Regions from separate parts of the Erwinia sp. 2186 genome, predicted to be linked through region 1. Evidence: predicted binding sites of a transcription regulator. Region 1 holds the regulator's gene; the other holds the start of a gene.

Region 1 (8,412 bases):
GGCGGCCTGCTGCTGTTTATGCTGCTGCTCCAGCTCGCTCAGCGCCTGTCGGGTAGTAAGCAGTTGCTGACCTGCCAGCTGTTGCTGCTGCTGCAAAGCTGCCAGCTCATTCTGCCGCTGGTTCAGCGCATCCTTCTGCTGTTGCAGTTCACGCGCGCTTTGCTGCAGGCTGAGTAAGTTAGCCTGACCCTCAGTTTCTGACTGGTCCTGAGCGGCCAGCCATTGCTGCGTTTCTTCCCGGTCTGCCAGCGTCAGGGTTAACGCCAGGCCATCGACTGCGGTCTGCCACTGGCTTTGTAACTGTGCGGCTTCACGATCGTTCTCTTCCCGCAGCTGCTGCTCTTTCTCCGCCTGCTGCTGCAGGTTTTTCAACTGTTCCCGCGTCGCCGTGCCCTGATCTTTCAGGCTATCGACCTCGGCTTTCAGTTTGACCAGCCGCTGCTGATTTTCTGACGGCTCAAGGGCCTGATAGTCGGCAATTGCAGGATGCTCGCACGCGCCACACAGCGGACAAGGCTGACCGGCTTCCAGTAAGGCACGCTGCTGCTCCAGCCCGGCAATGCGCCTCTCAAGCTCGCAGCGCTTCTCCAGATCCTGCCAGTGCTGATGCTTCTCTTTCCAGTTGGCGCGCAGCACCTCGAGTTGCTGTTCGGTCAGCTTCAGCTGTTTCTGACCCTCTGCCTGGCTGGTTTGCTGTCGCTGCATGCGGGTCTGCAACTGCTGCCACTGCGGGATCAGCAGCGCCAGGGTTTGTCGGAGTGGACGTTGCTGGCTGAGCTGGGCCAGCGAGGCCTGCAGCCGATCTTCCGGATGCTGCAGCTGACGCTGGTGATGCAATTTTTCAGCTTCATCACAGCGGGTTTTGGCCTGTTCCAGCTGCTGTTGCTGAGGCTGTATCTGCCGATCGAGCGCGGTGTAATGCTGTTCCTGCTGAACCACCTGAGCGGCCTGTTGTGCACTGCGTGCCTGCAGTGCAGTCAGCGCCAGTTCGCTCTGATGCTGCTGCTCAAAGCGCACGCGCCACAGGGGAAGGGAGGCACCCCAGCCGGAAAAGTGCGGATGTGCCTGCTGCCATTGGCGGGTTTGCTGCTGCTGAAGTTGCTTCTCAGCCTGGGATTTCTGGTTCTGTTGCAGGGCATCCTGCCGACGAGTAAGAGATTGTTGGTACTCACTGACCTCTTTTTCGAGCAGCTGGTTTTGCTGGTCCAGCGTGGCGATGCGGTTATCCAGCGGCAGCACCCTGTCGGTAATCACCGTTTCCTGCTGCTGGCGATGCGCTTCATGCTGTTGCCGTGCCTCATCGGCCGCTTTCAGCTGCTGAGTTAAGCCGGTCATCTGCTGCTGAGCCCGATCCTTTTGCTGGGACAGGCTCTGAAGCTGGACGCTGAGCTGATGCGCATCCTGCTGATACTGTTCGCGTTGTTGCCAGAGCGGGCGCAGTTTTTCTGCCGGTTCGGCCTGAACCAGACGGGCCAGCTCGCTGCTGTCCTGTTGCCAGGCGCTTTCGGCCTGCTGATGATCGTCTTCGGCCGCTTTCAGCGCCTGCAAGGCCGCGTGATATTGCTGCTGCCATTGCCATAAAAGGCTGTGCTGCTGATGTTGCGAAGTGAGTACCTGCTCATCCGACACCAGCTGCGCTAACTGGGTTGTTAGCAGCTGCAGTTGCTCTTCGTCGAGCAGCGCCATGCCGCTGGCCTGCGCACGCAGCGTATCCAGCGCCACTTTGGCGTTTTTATGCCGTTCAAAGACGTTGGCGGACAGGCGACCGTATATTTCGGTGCCGGTCAGCTCTTCCAGCAGCTCTGCCCGGCTGTTGGCATCGGCATTCAGAAAGGCGGCAAACTGCCCTTGCGACAGCATCATCGATTTGGTGAAACGCTCGAAATCCAGCCCGGTCAGCGCGGTCAGCATATCCAGCTTGTCTTTCACCTTATCGGCGACGATTTTGTTGTCATCACAGCGGGCCAGCTCGACGCGCGGGGCCTGCAGATTCCCATCCACCGCGCCGCGTGCGCGGTTCTGGCTCCAGAATGCCCGCCAGGCCACGCCTTTCACTTCAAATTCAACCTCGGCCAGACATTCTGAGGTGTCGCGGGTCATCAAATCGTTCTGCGTCTGCGAGAGTTTCCCCAGCCGCGACGTCTCGTGGTACAGCGCCAGGCAGATGGCATCCAGCAGGGTGGTTTTTCCCGCGCCGGTCGGGCCGGTAATGGCAAACAAACCGTTGCTGGCAAAGGGCTCGGCGGTAAAATCTATCTTCCATTCGCCTTTCAGCGAGTTGAGGTTTTTAAACCGCAGCGTCAGGATTTTCACGGTTGCACCTCATCATCAATTTCTGCCAGCGTCAGGGTGAACAGCGCCGTCGCCCGCGCCAGCCGTTCAGGCTGTTCATTTTCTTCCAGCGCCAGACGGCGGCTAAACACCTCCTGCGCGCTGAGTTCGCTGAGGGTTTCATTGTTTTGCCGGTCGATAACCTGTTCCCGTTGCTCGCGGCTGCGGCGCAACAGCACCACCTCCACCGGCATTTCCTGGGTCAGTTCCTGAATACGCCGCTGAAGGTCGTTCAGCCACGCCTGGGTGGAAATCTCGATATCCAGCCACACCGGCTTGCCATCTTCACGCGGCGCAATCGCGGCCAGCTGCTGCTCAATCTCCTCCAGCGAGCCTTTGATCATCTGCATCGGCTGAAACAGCGGGACGGAGAGCGTTTCAACCTGGCTCAGCTTGCCGTCGGCAAAGTCGACCAGAAACACGCTTTTGTCTTTGCCCAACTCGTCAAAACTGAGCGGAATCGGGGAGCCGCTGTAGCGAATATGCTCCGTGTTGGCGATGCGCTGCGCGCGGTGGATATGACCGAGCGCGATGTAATCCGCCGGGGGAAATGCCTGGGCCGGAAAAGCATCCAGCGTGCCGATATAGATATCGCGTACCGCATCACTTTTGGTCACGCCGACGGTGGTCAGATGGCCGGTAGCAATAATCGGCAACGGTAAATCCAGCCTTTGCCGCTCGGCCTGCGCCGCCTGCCAGCAGCGATCGTAATGCTGGGTGATGGCCTCCAGCAGGCTCTGCTGCTTTTCATGGCCAGACTGACCGGCCTGGCTGACGGTGATGTCACGCGGGCGAAGGAAGGGAATGGCGCACAGGACCGCGCCAGGTTCGCCATTGCGCTTATTCAGGATCACCACCTGCTGGGCGATATCGTCACTGGCCGCGGCGATCACCCGGGTGTTGAGACAGGCCAGCAGCTCACGCGATTCATTCAGCGTGGCGACGGAATCATGATTGCCACCCAGCACCACCAGCTGACAGCCGGTTTGCTGGAGGTTGACCACGAAACGGTTATACAGCTCGCGCGCATAGCTGGGCGGCGAACCGGTGTCGAAAATATCCCCCGCGATGATAATGGCATCCACCTGATGTTCCACCGCCTGAGCCAGCAGCCAGTCTGTAAAAGCCTGATGTTCCGGGGCGCGGCTTTTGGTGTAAAAAAATTGGCCCAGATGCCAGTCTGACGTGTGGATAATTCGCATGAGATCCCTTTAAGGCGCAAGGCAGAGTCGACGATTATAAACAGCAACGCGTAAAACCCCAGTCTGAATGACTGTAACCTTCACAAAAGTGTTATAAAACGGCGGCCCGGGCCGTGCTTTTTTCATAAAACTGTCATAAAACTGACGCATAATGACGCCGCAAATCCAGTGACATTCCGTCACAGTAGCAGGAGCAATAATGGCTAAGCGTATTCTGGTAGTCGAAGATGAAGCCCCAATCCGTGAGATGTTGTGTTTCGTGCTGGAGCAAAATGACTATCAACCGATAGAAGCGGAAGATTATGACAGTGCGGTCAATTTGCTTATCGAACCCTGGCCTGATTTGATCCTGTTGGACTGGATGCTCCCGGGTGGTTCAGGCATTCAGTTTATCAAGCATTTAAAGCGTGAAGCGATGACCCGCGACATTCCGGTGATGATGCTGACGGCGCGCGGTGAAGAAGAAGATCGCGTTCGCGGTCTGGAAGTGGGGGCTGACGACTATATTACCAAGCCGTTTTCGCCGAAAGAGTTGGTGGCGCGGATTAAAGCGGTAATGCGCAGGATCTCGCCAATGGCGGTGGAAGAAGTGATTGAGATGCAGGGACTGAGCCTGGATCCTTCGTCTCATCGCGTGATGTCAGACACCCAGCCGCTGGAAATGGGGCCGACGGAATACAAGCTGCTGCATTTCTTTATGACCCATCCTGAGCGGGTTTACAGCCGTGAGCAGTTGCTTAATCATGTCTGGGGCACTAACGTGTACGTCGAAGATCGTACCGTTGACGTTCATATTCGCCGCTTACGTAAAGCGCTGGAACTGACCGGGCACGATCGCATGGTGCAGACGGTTCGCGGAACAGGTTACCGTTTCTCTGCACGTTACTGATCGTTCGCACTGGAGTCTTCACCGTGTTGGAACGCCTCTCCTGGAAGAGATTGTTGCTGGAAGTGGTGCTCGCCTGCCTTCCGGCCCTGATTTTGGGGCTGCTGGTGGGCTACCTGCCCTGGCTGCTACTGGTATCGGTGTTAGCCGTTTTGGGCTGGCATTTCGCTAATTTACTTCGTTTATCCCACTGGCTGTGGATTGACCGCAGCATGACGCCACCGGCGGGGCGCGGCAGCTGGGAACCTCTCTTTTATGGCCTTTACCAGATGCAGGCGAGAAATCGCCGGCGTCGGCGTGAGCTGGGCCATCTGATCAAACGCTTTCGCAGTGGCGCCGAATCCTTACCTGATGCGGTGGTATTGACCACCGAAGAGGGCACCATTTTCTGGTGTAACGGCCTGGCGCAACAGATGCTGGGACTGCGCTGGCCGGAAGACAATGGTCAGAACATCCTTAACCTGCTGCGCTATCCCGAGTTTACCCGCTATGTGCGGCAGCGCGATTTTACCCGACCGTTGACGCTGGTGCTGAACAGCAATCGTCAGCTGGAATTCCGCGTGATGCCCTACTCGGAAGGGCAATGGCTGCTGGTGGCCCGTGATGTCACGCAGATGCATCAGCTTGAGGGTGCCCGCCGCAACTTCTTTGCTAACGTCAGCCATGAGCTGCGCACGCCGTTAACGGTGCTGCAGGGCTATCTGGAGATGATGAACGATTCGGTGATGGAAGGCCCGCTGCGTGACAAGGCCCTGCACACCATGCAGGAGCAGACCCGCCGCATGGACGGCCTGGTGAAACAGTTGCTGACCCTGTCGCGGATTGAAGCCGCACCGGCGCTGGATCTGCAGGAAAAAGTCGACGTGCCGATGATGCTGCGTCTGCTGCAGCGTGAAGCGGAAACCCTGAGCCAGGGCCGGCACGAGATTCACTTCACGATGGACGCAGATTTGCGAGTGTATGGCAATGATGAACAGCTGCGTAGCGCCATCTCAAACCTGGTGTACAACTCGGTTAACCACACGCCGGCCGGCACGCGCATCGATATCAGCTGGCTGAGAATCCCACAGGGCGCGCAATTTAAGGTGAAGGATAACGGTCCGGGCATTGCACAAGAGCATATTCCCCGACTGACCGAACGCTTTTACCGCGTCGATAAGGCCCGTTCGCGGCAAACCGGCGGCAGCGGGCTTGGCCTGGCGATCGTCAAGCATGCGCTCAGCCACCACAACACCCGGCTGGACATTACCAGCCAGCCCGGCAAAGAGACCTGTTTCAGCTTCTCCTTACCACCAAGGTTGATTGTCAGCAGCGAGTTGGCACAGAATGCGGTTCGATGATCGTAGCGGAACCCTGTGATGAAAAAGCTGTTTCTGATGCTGCTGGCCTGTTTCAGCCTGACCACCCAGGCACAAGAGGGGATGCTGGCCGGTAACCTGACCAGCGTTGGCTCGGATACCCTTGGCAGCTTAATGACGCTGTGGGGCGATAGCTTTAACCGACAGTTTCCGGGCGTGAATGTGCAGGTGCAGGCCGCCGGTTCCTCTACCGCACCCACCTCGCTGGCGGCCGGCGCGGCGCAGATTGGCGCAATGAGTCGCCCGATGCAGGCGGTTGAGCGCCAGCTGTTCGAGGACCGCTATGGCTATCCACCGCTGGCCGTGCCGGTGGCGATGGATGCGCTGGTGGTGGTGGTCAATCAGGACAACCCGATCAAGGGTCTGAATACGCAGCAGCTCGATGCGATATTTTCCGTTACCCGCCGCTGTGGCGCGCTCTCCGCGGTGCATCGCTGGGGCGATGTGCAGTTAACCCAGCCGGGCTGGGTGTCCCGTCCTTTGCAGCGTTTTGGCCGCAATTCCGCTTCCGGCACCTGGGGCTTTTTCAAACAGCAGGCGCTGTGTAATGGCGATTTCCGCAATGATGTCGGGGAATATCCCGGCTCTGCGGCGGTGGTGCAGGCCGTGGCGGGCACGCTGAATGCCATTGGCTATGCCAGCATGGGCATTCATCTTAGCGGCGTGAAGACATTACCGGTGTCCCGCGATGGCCAGAACTGGGTGGCGCCGGATGCGGCCAATATTCGCAGCGGCCGTTATCCTTACGCCCGCAAGCTGTACCTGTACGTCAATAAACCACCCGGCAAGCCGCTGGAACCTCTTACCGCCGCGTTTCTTCATCACGTGTTATCCGCTGACGGCCAGGCGCTGGTCACCCAGGCGGGATATCTGCCGTTATCGCCAGAGCAGGTCAGTCAGGCGCGTGCGCTGATTGAGGATCGTTAACACCGGCCAAGATGAATTTTTTTCATGTCTGATGAATTATCCTCGTTTGCGCCAGCGTCGCTCTCATGACACTCTTGCGTCTGGACATATAGACATCCAGAAGTCTAAGAATAACGATTCGTGATAATTTCACCGGTAAATTATGCGCGTGTGCGCAGGTCAGGAGTGACACAACATGCAAAGAGATTCAGCTCAGTATCGTGCCGAAGTGGTAGGCAGCTTCCTTCGTCCCGCCGCCATCAAACAGGCGCGCGAGCAGTTCCAGAAGGGTGAGATTGATGCCGTTGCCCTGCGTCGTATTGAAGATGAAGCCATTCGTGATGTGGTCACTCATCAGCGCGCCTGTGGACTGAAGGTGGTCACCGACGGTGAATTCCGCCGCGCGTGGTGGCACTTTGACTTCTTCGATGGCCTGGAAGGCGTTGAGCGCTATGAGTCTGAGCAGGGCATCCAGTTCAACGGCGTGCAGACCAAAGCCCACGGTATCCGTGTCACCGGCAAGATCGCCTTCGGTAACCATCCGATGCTGGAAGACTTCCGCTACCTGAAAAGTATCAGCGGCGACGCGGTGGCGAAAATGACCATTCCTAGCCCAAGCGTGATGCACTTCCGCGGTGGCCGTAAGGCGATCGACGCCAACGTTTACCCGGATCTTAACGACTACTTCGACGATCTGGCCACCGTCTACCGTGACGCGATAAGCGCATTTTATGCGGCCGGCTGCCGTTACCTTCAGCTCGACGACACCGTCTGGGCTTACCTCTGTTCTGAAGATCAGAAAAGCCAGATCCGCGAGCGCGGCGACGATCCAGAACAGCTGGCGCGCATCTATGCGCAGGTGCTGAATAAAGCCATCGAAGGCAAGCCGGACGATCTGACCATTGGTCTGCATGTCTGTCGCGGCAACTTCCGTTCAACCTGGATCTCCGAAGGCGGCTATGAGCCGGTGGCAGAAATTCTGTTCGGCACCGTGAATATTGATGCCTTCTTCCTGGAGTATGACAACGAGCGTTCCGGCGGCTTCGAGCCTCTGCGCTTTATCAAACCCGGCAAGCAGCAGGTGGTGCTGGGCCTGATCACCACTAAAAACGGTGAGCTGGAAAATCCGCAAACGGTGAAAGCGCGGATTGCCGAAGCGGCGCAGTTTGTCAGCCTCGATCAAATCTGCCTGAGCCCGCAGTGTGGCTTTGCCTCCACTGAAGAGGGCAACAGCCTGACCGAAGAGCAGCAGTGGGCGAAGCTGCGTCTGGTGGTCGATATCGCCAAAGACGTCTGGTAACCCTGCATCAACCTGTGTAAAAGGCGCGGAATTCCGCGCCTTTTGTGCATCATCCGGCCATTCCCTGCAGAAATTAACCCCGCGTTGCACAAATAAAATACAAATCATGTAAGGCATCCAGCCGATAACCTGAAGTGATACACTGGCTGGTTCTTTTTTTGCAACATATCGCTCTGCTTTTCCGATCCCGCCTTGCCTTTCTGCCCTATAAACGGTTTACTTAGCGCCGTTTTTACGTTATCCCCCTGTAAACAGATTAAAATCAGCGCAAATCCGCTACCAGAGTGACCACAGGACAGACAATCGCCCTGTATCGGTCTGAAATTCTGGCGTTTTTAGTGCAGGCAGGGTGATGAAGCTGACATCGCGACTTCACTTAACACCAGTACGGGCTAATTTTCTGCTTATGACGAATCGTTTAACTTCCAA
Region 2 (8,412 bases), 1.7 Mb from region 1:
TATGCGTGGCCTTATCGCGCGGGGCGAACACCGGTTCATGGAAGCCCGCCACCACGATATCCACCGATCCCATCATCGGCCCGGTGCAGTCAATATCACCGTCGGTATTCTTGATGTTAGCCTCGATGCCGCGCAGGATGCCCACGCCATCCACCACACGTGGCCAGACGCGCATATTCACAAAGTGCCAGTAGTGCGGTGCATCGGCCATATCCGGGCCGTGATCGGTGATCGCCAGCAGTTTGACGCCACAGGTTTGCGCCTGCACCACGTAGTCGCGGAGTGTGCTGTAGGCATGAGTGCTGGCAACGGTATGCATATGAAGGTCAACGGGGTACATAACATTCTCCTTTAGGCTTAGGGCAAGAATAGCATTCCTGCCCCTGATTGACTTAATAACCGCGGGTTACGTCGACCAGACCGCCAGGCATTTCACCGGCTTCCAGGGTGGCGATCGACTTCGCGATAGAGTCCATAGCTTCGTCTGGCAAGGTTACAGCGGCATTATGCGGCGTGATGGCAATATCCGGATGCGTCCAGAACGGATGGGAAGTATCGAGCGGTTCACCTACGAAGACGTCCAGCGCGGCGGCTTTGACCTCACCGGCTTCGATCGCCGCCAGCAGATCGTCTTCGACCAGATGCGCACCACGGGCGAGGTTAAGCAAGAATGCCTGCGGTTTAAGTTGGCTAAGCAAGCTGCGGTTCAGGATCCCTTCGGTCTGTGGCGTGTTGGGCAACAGGTTAATCAGCACCTGGCTGCCGGCCAGGAATTCGCCCAGCTGTTCCGCGCCATGGAAACTGGTGACACCCGGCAAGTCTTTCGGTGAGCGGCTCCAGCAACGCACCGGAAAGCCCCAAATCTTCAGGCTTTCTGCCACGCTCTGCCCCAGTACGCCCGCGCCCAGAATACCGATGCTGAAATCTTTGCGGCTGTAGTTAGGCAGGTGTTGCCACAGCGACTGTGCCTTCTGCTGTTGATATTCGGTGAAGCGACGGAACCAGCCTAAAACATGGTAAACAGCGTATTCCTGCATCTGTCGGCCCATGCCGGTGTCTTCCAGGCGGAATAGCGGCACCTCTTTAGCCAGCATTTCAGGATGTTGGCGCAGCTGGCCGAGAATATCATCCACGCCCGCGCCGAGCGCGAATACTGCTCTCAGTCCTTTACGGCCTTGCAGCATATCGACAGGAGGCTGGCGCACCAGCGCAAAGTCGGCAGGCGCATCATCGCCGGGTGTCCATTGGCGGATACGGGCGTCGGGCAGGCGTTGTTGCAGGCCGTCGATCCAGGTTTCTGCATTAAATGACGGATGGTAAAAAATGATATCCACGTTTGCTCTCCTGTTTTTTCTCAAGGCTCGGGGAAAAAGGTGCGTCTGGCAAGCAAAAATTGTTGCGATACCAATAGTATCGCGATGAAGTATTCGTCAGGATCGGCATTGGTCGTATGGGGTTATTAACAGCGGATAGGCCGTTTCGTTGTGGTTAGTGGGGATTTTGGTGATTTAAGCAGCAAACTGCTGCAAAACTGGCTAAACGCGCAGAAAAGTGGAGAAAGGGAGTTGACCGCGGCAGCGCTTTTGCCTACATTAGCGCCCGTCAGCAACCTTGTTGCGACAACAATATGGTGAGGTGTCCGAGTGGCTGAAGGAGCACGCCTGGAAAGTGTGTATACGGCAACGTATCGAGGGTTCGAACCCCTCTCTCACCACCATATTTAAAGAAGAGTCTGAACATACGTTCAGACTTTTTTTTTGCATAGAATTCAGGAGAGAGGGGTGAGAAGCCTCGACAGGGTTCGACAAAACGGCAGGACAGCCGTTTTGCACAGCTCCGCTGCCCGAAGGGCGAGGCACAGGGATGTGCCTCGTGATCCCCCTCTCTCACCACCATATTTGAAGAAGAGTCTGAACTTACGTTCAGACTTTTTTTTGCCTGAAGTTAGGGTAAGTCGCCTGCTAACTGTGGTGGCAGGTCAGGGAGAGAAGGTTGAACGCAAAGTCGCCGTGAACCCATCCCTGGGGGCTCAGCGGCGACATCCCTGTCGCCGATGCTTTGCTTATCAACCTTCTCTCCCTTCCCCTAAGCTTCAGTATCGAATGCTTGATTGTGGACACACAGGTCAAAACCCTCTTCGATGCATTCCTTTGATTTGTGCGTCCACCAGTCCACCCATCGACACCAATGCTATAAGGTGGCGGCTCAGAGCGCCTTAGCCGAGTGTCTGCGGCAGGGATGCCGCAGCCAAGCCTCCAGGGATGGATTCACGGCGTCTCGGATAAGGCGCTCTGTGCCGGCGCCCTACCACCCAACCCGGTGTTGACCTCCGCCCTACCACCCAACGCGGTGTTGACCTTAAGCCACTCCCTTCCCCCGCGATATGCTTTCCCATCCGGCGACGGCGATCATCACCACTGTTGTTAATCCGTTAATCATCAGCCTGTCGGTGATAAAACAAACCGGTAACAGCGCCAACAGAGCCACTAACCCGGCAATGTGCGAAAGCGGGAAACGCCGGTACACCATCGTTTTATAAATGCCGTTGGCGGCCAGATAGGCGGCGGGACCCAATAACAAAACCGCTATTGCGCTGGCATCCATATGCCCGTCGGGATGGACGATCACCAACTCGTTCGCCACCGCACAAACGATAATCGCCCCGACCAATACCACATGCACATAATGATAACAGGCCCCCATTTGTCCCGGGTTTTCCGACTGCTGGATCGCATGACTGCCCGCTTTACTGCTGGTGTCAAAATAGACCCACCACATCGCCAGACTGCCAAGAAATGCCACTAATGAGGCAATGATCACCGGCGCATCCCAACGCTCCAGCTCACTCAATGTCGCACCAGTGATCAGAATGGTCTCCCCCAACGCCACAATCACAAACAGCTGACTGCGCTCCGCCAGATGATGGCCCTCAATCGTCCACTCGCTTGACGTATTTGAACGCCCTAACACCGGCAACCAGAAACCTATCATCGGCGAAATGTAGGTACAGGCAATGGCGATCGCCCACCACACCATCCGCCCATTCCCCTCTACAACACCGCCAATCAGCCAAAACACCGCGGAAATCACCATCCAGCCTAAGATGCGCTGAAAGTTACGTTGTAACAGATGATTGTCCGGCAACCAGAACAACGTCACCGCCGCACGGCCAACCTGCATCGCAATGTAGAATAAGGCAAACACCAATCCCCTTTCGCCAAAGGCTTCAGGCAAGGCTGAAGATGCAAACAGCCCCAGCAACATAATGGCGAACAACAACAGACGGATTTGCCGGGTTTCCGGATCGAACCAGTTGGTGATCCAGGCGGTATATTGCCAGGCCAGCCAGACGGCAAACCACAGCAACAGCGTCTGCAACGCGCCGACCAGCGTCAGATGATGCAGCAAATAGTGGGAAAGTTGGGTAACGGCGAAGACGTAAATCAGATCGAACAGTAATTCAGAAAACGACACGGTGGCGCCCTGACCATCGCGTACACGTAACAAGCTCTGCCGCATGACATTATTCCTGAAGGGAGTCGCTGATTCAGCTTAGCGAAGCTCCCCCAGGCTAACCAGAAAAAGTTACTGGATTTCCATCGCCGATTTCAGCGTGTAGAACAGATCGGTCTGATCGGTCAGCCCGACAACGTTAGCCGCATGCGGACCGTAAGCAGCAATACGCAATTGCGTGCCGGTGTGGCCCTGAGAATCCTCCTCAGAATTGCCGTAACTGAGGGTCATAAAACCCCCCTCTTTGGTCTTCAGCGTTTGCGTCAGGCCAGGCGCTTTGCTGTCGTTGGCAACGATCTGGCTGGAGTGCGCATGGTCAGCCGTCACAATCACCAGCGTGTTACCGTCTTTACGGGCAAACTCCAGCGCCTTCTGTACCGCCTCGTCCAGATCGACCGTCTCACCAATCTGACCACATGGGTTGGCAGCGTGATCCTGCTTATCTATCGACGCGCCTTCAACCTGCAGGAAAAAGCCATTCTGGTCCTTGCTCAACAACGCAATTGCTTTGTCGGTCATCTGCGCCAACGTCGGCGTGGTTGCCGGACGTTCGGCATTCACTTCACAACTTATCGCCTTGTCTTCACCGTTGCCGTGCCAGGTCGCTTTCGGCCCTTTCCAACGCACCGGCATGTTGCCCTGAGCAAACAGACCTAACACCGGTTTGTCCTGATTCGCTTCGGTAATGTCCGTCAAGCCGTTAAGATCGCTGACCCACTGATAACCCCGCAGCTTAGCCTGCTCTTCCAGCGTCTTGCCCTGCCACTCGCCGGCTTTCGCGGTTTCGCTGAAGGTTTTACCGCCGCCGCCGAACGTCACATCCGCACGGGCATTCAGCAGCTGCTCAGCAATCGATCCCCTGCCGCCTTTTTCTAACGCATTACTGGCGCATAGCTCGCTGGTTTTTTCCGGGCCATAACACTTACGCGATGTGACATGGGCGATCTGCGCCGCTGGCGTCGCATCTTCCAGCTCAGCAGTTGAGACGTTGCCCGTTGCTTTACCCGCCGCTTTCGCCATTTCCATAATGGTTGGGTGATCGTTGCCGTTAACGTCCACGCCGATTGCGCCGTTATACGATTTCACCCCGGTGCTCCACGCGGTGGCTGATGCGGCAGAGTCAGTGACGTAATCCGGTTTATGGGTTTTCTTGTCCAGCGCGTAATGCGTGTATTGCCCGGTTAGCGGCAGCGCATCAATCCCTTTAAAAAAGCCGCCCGCGCCCTCTGCATAGTTACGTGCTGCGGTAATTTCAGAGTCGCCCATGCCATCGCCAATCAACAGGATCACGTTTTTGGCTTTATTGCTGTTCAGCGAGGCTTTCAGCGCGTCGGTCTGGTCGCCGGTCAAGCGACGGGCACCGCCAGGCTGGGTGATATCGCCCTGCGCGGCCCGGGTGTAAGTGGCGATATCGGCGATGGCGGAGGAAGAGATAACAGAGGCAACCAAAGACAGGGTAAACAGGCTTTTAACGTTCATAAACTCAAGGCTCCATGAGTAAGTTTTGCTAAACATTTCAGGGAGCCAGTCTGCGACACAACCATGACATTTTTGTGTTTAGTTGATGTCAGTTTTATGACCTGATTTTTGTGAACTTTCTGGATAAATCAGTGAGTGGATTGAGGATAAGCTGATAGAAGCAAAGAAAATTCTGCTTGACCGCTTCCCTGCGACTGCCTATAGTAGCGCCCCGTCGCCCCTCTGGGACGCAGCAGTAAAAATATGGTGAGGTGTCCGAGTGGCTGAAGGAGCACGCCTGGAAAGTGTGTATACGGCAACGTATCGAGGGTTCGAACCCCTCTCTCACCACCATATTCAAAGAAGAGTCTGAACTTACGTTCAGACTTTTTTTTGCATAAAATTCAGGAGAGAGGGGTGAGAAGCCTCGACAGGGTTCGACAAAACGGCAGGACAGCCGTTTTGCACAGCTCTGCTGCCCAAAGGGCGAGGCACAGGGATGTGCCTCGTGATCCCCCTCTCTCACCACCATATTCAAAGAAGAGTCTGAACTTACGTTCAGACTTTTTTTTGCATAAAAAAGCCCGGACTTTCATCCGGGCTCGGTTCAGCTAGTCAGATTCTTAGCCGTAAGCGAGAAGCGTACGCTGGCAGAGCTGTGAACGTACGCAATCTTCTTTCTCGAAACGCACCACGCTGACCATGTCGTCGTCCTCGAAGCGAGATAGCGCATCGCTGAGACCCGACTTCACATGGGACGGCAAATCACACTGTGTGATATCGCCGTTCACAATCACGGTGACGTTTTCCCCAAGGCGTGTCAGAAACATCTTCATCTGGGCGGCGGTGACGTTTTGCGCCTCATCAAGGATCACCACGGCATTTTCAAACGTTCGTCCACGCATATAAGCGAAGGGAGCGATCTCCACTTTGCCAATTTCGGGACGCAGACAATACTGCATAAAGGAAGAGCCCAGACGTTTAACCAGAACGTCATACACTGGCCGGAAGTACGGAGCGAATTTTTCTGAGATATCTCCAGGGAGGAATCCCAAATCCTCATCCGCCTGCAACACCGGACGCGTAACAATAATCCTGTCAACATCCTTATGAATCAGGGCCTCAGCCGCTTTCGCTGCGCTGATCCAGGTTTTACCGCAACCGGCTTCGCCTGTGGCAAAGATCAGTTGTTTGCTTTCTATGGCTTTAAGATAGTGCGCCTGAGCTTCATTTCGGGCTTCAATCGGGGAATGGTCACGGGTATCACGCGCCATGCCAATTGACTCTAACCCACCCATCTGCACCAGCGAGGTGACCGATTCTTCTTCACGCTGACGGTGACTGCGTGAATCGCTACGAAGCACACGTTTTGCTTCACGACGCGCTTTGATCACTGCTTTCTGTCTTCCCATAGTGGCACCTTACAGTTGGTTTCATTTCCCGCACCTGCAAATCGATGCGATTACGTGAACGCTTTAGAGGTTTCGGTGGCTTCCTTTTAAGCCTTGTCTGGCCATTGTGTTAGCGCATAGCCGTGTTTGAGCGCAGCTGTGCACCGGTTTGAAAAAGAAAGAAGTTGGCCGTTAGAATATAAGAGAGAAGAGAAAGTTGAAGCGGGAGTAGCGCCCTCGCATGGAGCCGCGAAACTTTGTTTATGGTACATCTGTCCGTTACAACACTTTACCATTCGCGATCTCCGTGGTGGACATGTCAACACTTTAAACACCCGCTGTTAATAAGGTGCTACAGATCTCAGGATCAATGCAACATCTATTTTACGTCTGACGTAACATTTTATCGGTTAATAGCCCGCACCCTGGCTGTGAGAAATTAAATAACGATGCAATTCAACGAGATGGATTTTTCTTACGGGTTTTTCTGAATCGATAAATGCACTGGGAGGAGTAAAAAGGGGTGAAAAAAATAACTGATTAAAAAATAACCTCCCGCTTCACAACGAAGCAGAAGGTTCTTTAATGAAACTATCAGGCTTCCAGCAAAGACTGCCCAAGATAATGCTTATCATCCCGGACACCGGGTAGCACAAAGAAATATCCCCCGCCAATCGGCTTGATATATTCCTCGAGGGCTTCACCGTTCAGCCTTTTTTGCACGCTGAGAAAACCTTTTTCTAAATCATGCTGATAACAAACGAACAACAGGCCCATTTCCAGCTGACCCGCGTTTGATACCCCCGCCGAATAGCTGTAGCCGCGACGCAGCATTAAATTGCTCTGCGTTTCAGGCGTACGGGGATTTGCCAGACGTATATGGGCATCCAGCGGCGTGACGTTGCCATCAGGATCGCTGGCATAGTCAGGCACATCATGCTCGTTCTGCATCCCTAACGGCGCACCGCTGTGCTTCACGCGACCAAAGATCGTCTCCTGCTCGCGCAGTGGCGTGCGGTCCCAGAACTCAACGTGGAACTGGATTATCCTCGCCGCCTGATAGCTGCCGCCCACGGTCCAGGCCGGTTCGCCCTGCCCGGCGGTGACCCACAGAATCGAGTCCATCAGCGGCTGGTTGGTGGTATCCGGATTCGCCGTACCGTCCTTGAAGCCCAACAGATTGATTGGCGTCTCCTTGCCCTTGCTGCGCGCAGCATGGTCAGAGATAAAACCTTCACGACGCCAACGCACGCTAAGCAGATCCGGCGAATGCTTGATGATATCGCGCAGGGCATGGATCACCGTGTCATTGGTGTTGGCACAGATTTGCAGCAGCAGATCGCCGTGACACAGACGGGCATCCAACGCATCGTTAGGAAAACGCGTCATCGCCTGTAATTTCACCGGCTTCTGCGCCTGTAACCCATAGCGCTCGTCAAACAGTGAATGCCCCACCGACACCGTAATGGTCAGATTATCCGGGTAAATATCATCTCCCAGAATGCCGGAATCCATTGGCGGTAAGCGTGGATTGGTCACCAGCGGCGCTTTGCCGCCTTTGGTCAGGAAGGCAATGCGATCGTTGAGCAAGCGGAACAACCGTTGCAAATCCGCTTTGTCGGTCGCCAAAACGTCAAAGGCTACGATCATCATCGCAGCCTGTTGAGGTGTGGTTACGCCCGCCTGATGCAGGCCATAAAACGGCTGTGCCTCCTGTCTTGCTGAAGGCGACAAGGCGCCTGGCGAGAAGGATTTATCATCCGGTGCCGCATGCACCGGACAGCCACCACTTACAGCAAAGGCACCCCCAAGGATGCCCATGCCTTTTAATAAACGACGACGCGACGGCAGTGCCGCGTCATCCACAGATTTTGCCATTTACGATTAATCCAGTCCCAGCGTTCCGCGCAGCTTAGCAAGGTCTTCCGCCAGTGTGGTGATCGGGCCTTTCATTGCATTGCGGTCAGCGTCAGTCAGCTTGTCATAAGATTCGTAACCGTCTTTGGTCCGGTATTTTGACAAGATGCCGTCCACTTTCTTGAAGTTCGCA

What was found. The regulator PhoB, encoded in region 1, activates phosphate uptake and scavenging genes when phosphate is short. The targets are predictions, from matches to a motif close to CTGTCATAAAACTGNCNNAT.
Region 2: a site for PhoB is predicted at 5,076-5,095, ahead of phoA (alkaline phosphatase). Genes of this name have one in related genera too.

What each region holds. Positions count from the first base shown of each region.
Region 1 is NZ_CM173824.1:3,724,962-3,733,373, reverse strand. Features, by position in the region: gene ACXKZG_RS17455 (SbcC/MukB-like Walker B domain-containing protein) at 1-2,313, opposite strand, end outside; gene sbcD (exonuclease subunit SbcD) at 2,310-3,533, opposite strand; gene phoB (phosphate response regulator transcription factor PhoB) at 3,733-4,422, shown strand; gene phoR (phosphate regulon sensor histidine kinase PhoR) at 4,446-5,759, shown strand; gene ACXKZG_RS17435 (PstS family phosphate ABC transporter substrate-binding protein) at 5,778-6,704, shown strand; gene ACXKZG_RS17430 (cobalamin-independent methionine synthase II family protein) at 6,880-7,983, shown strand; gene brnQ (branched-chain amino acid transport system II carrier protein) at 8,390-8,412, shown strand, end outside.
Region 2 is NZ_CM173824.1:2,006,872-2,015,283, reverse strand. Features, by position in the region: gene ACXKZG_RS09255 (phosphatase) at 1-340, opposite strand, end outside; gene ghrA (glyoxylate/hydroxypyruvate reductase GhrA) at 393-1,334, opposite strand; tRNA gene ACXKZG_RS09245 (tRNA-Ser) at 1,630-1,717, shown strand; gene ACXKZG_RS09240 (low temperature requirement protein A) at 2,359-3,519, opposite strand; gene phoA (alkaline phosphatase) at 3,586-4,992, opposite strand; tRNA gene ACXKZG_RS09230 (tRNA-Ser) at 5,238-5,325, shown strand; gene phoH (phosphate starvation-inducible protein PhoH) at 5,595-6,383, opposite strand; gene efeB (iron uptake transporter deferrochelatase/peroxidase subunit) at 6,957-8,240, opposite strand; gene efeO (iron uptake system protein EfeO) at 8,247-8,412, opposite strand, start outside.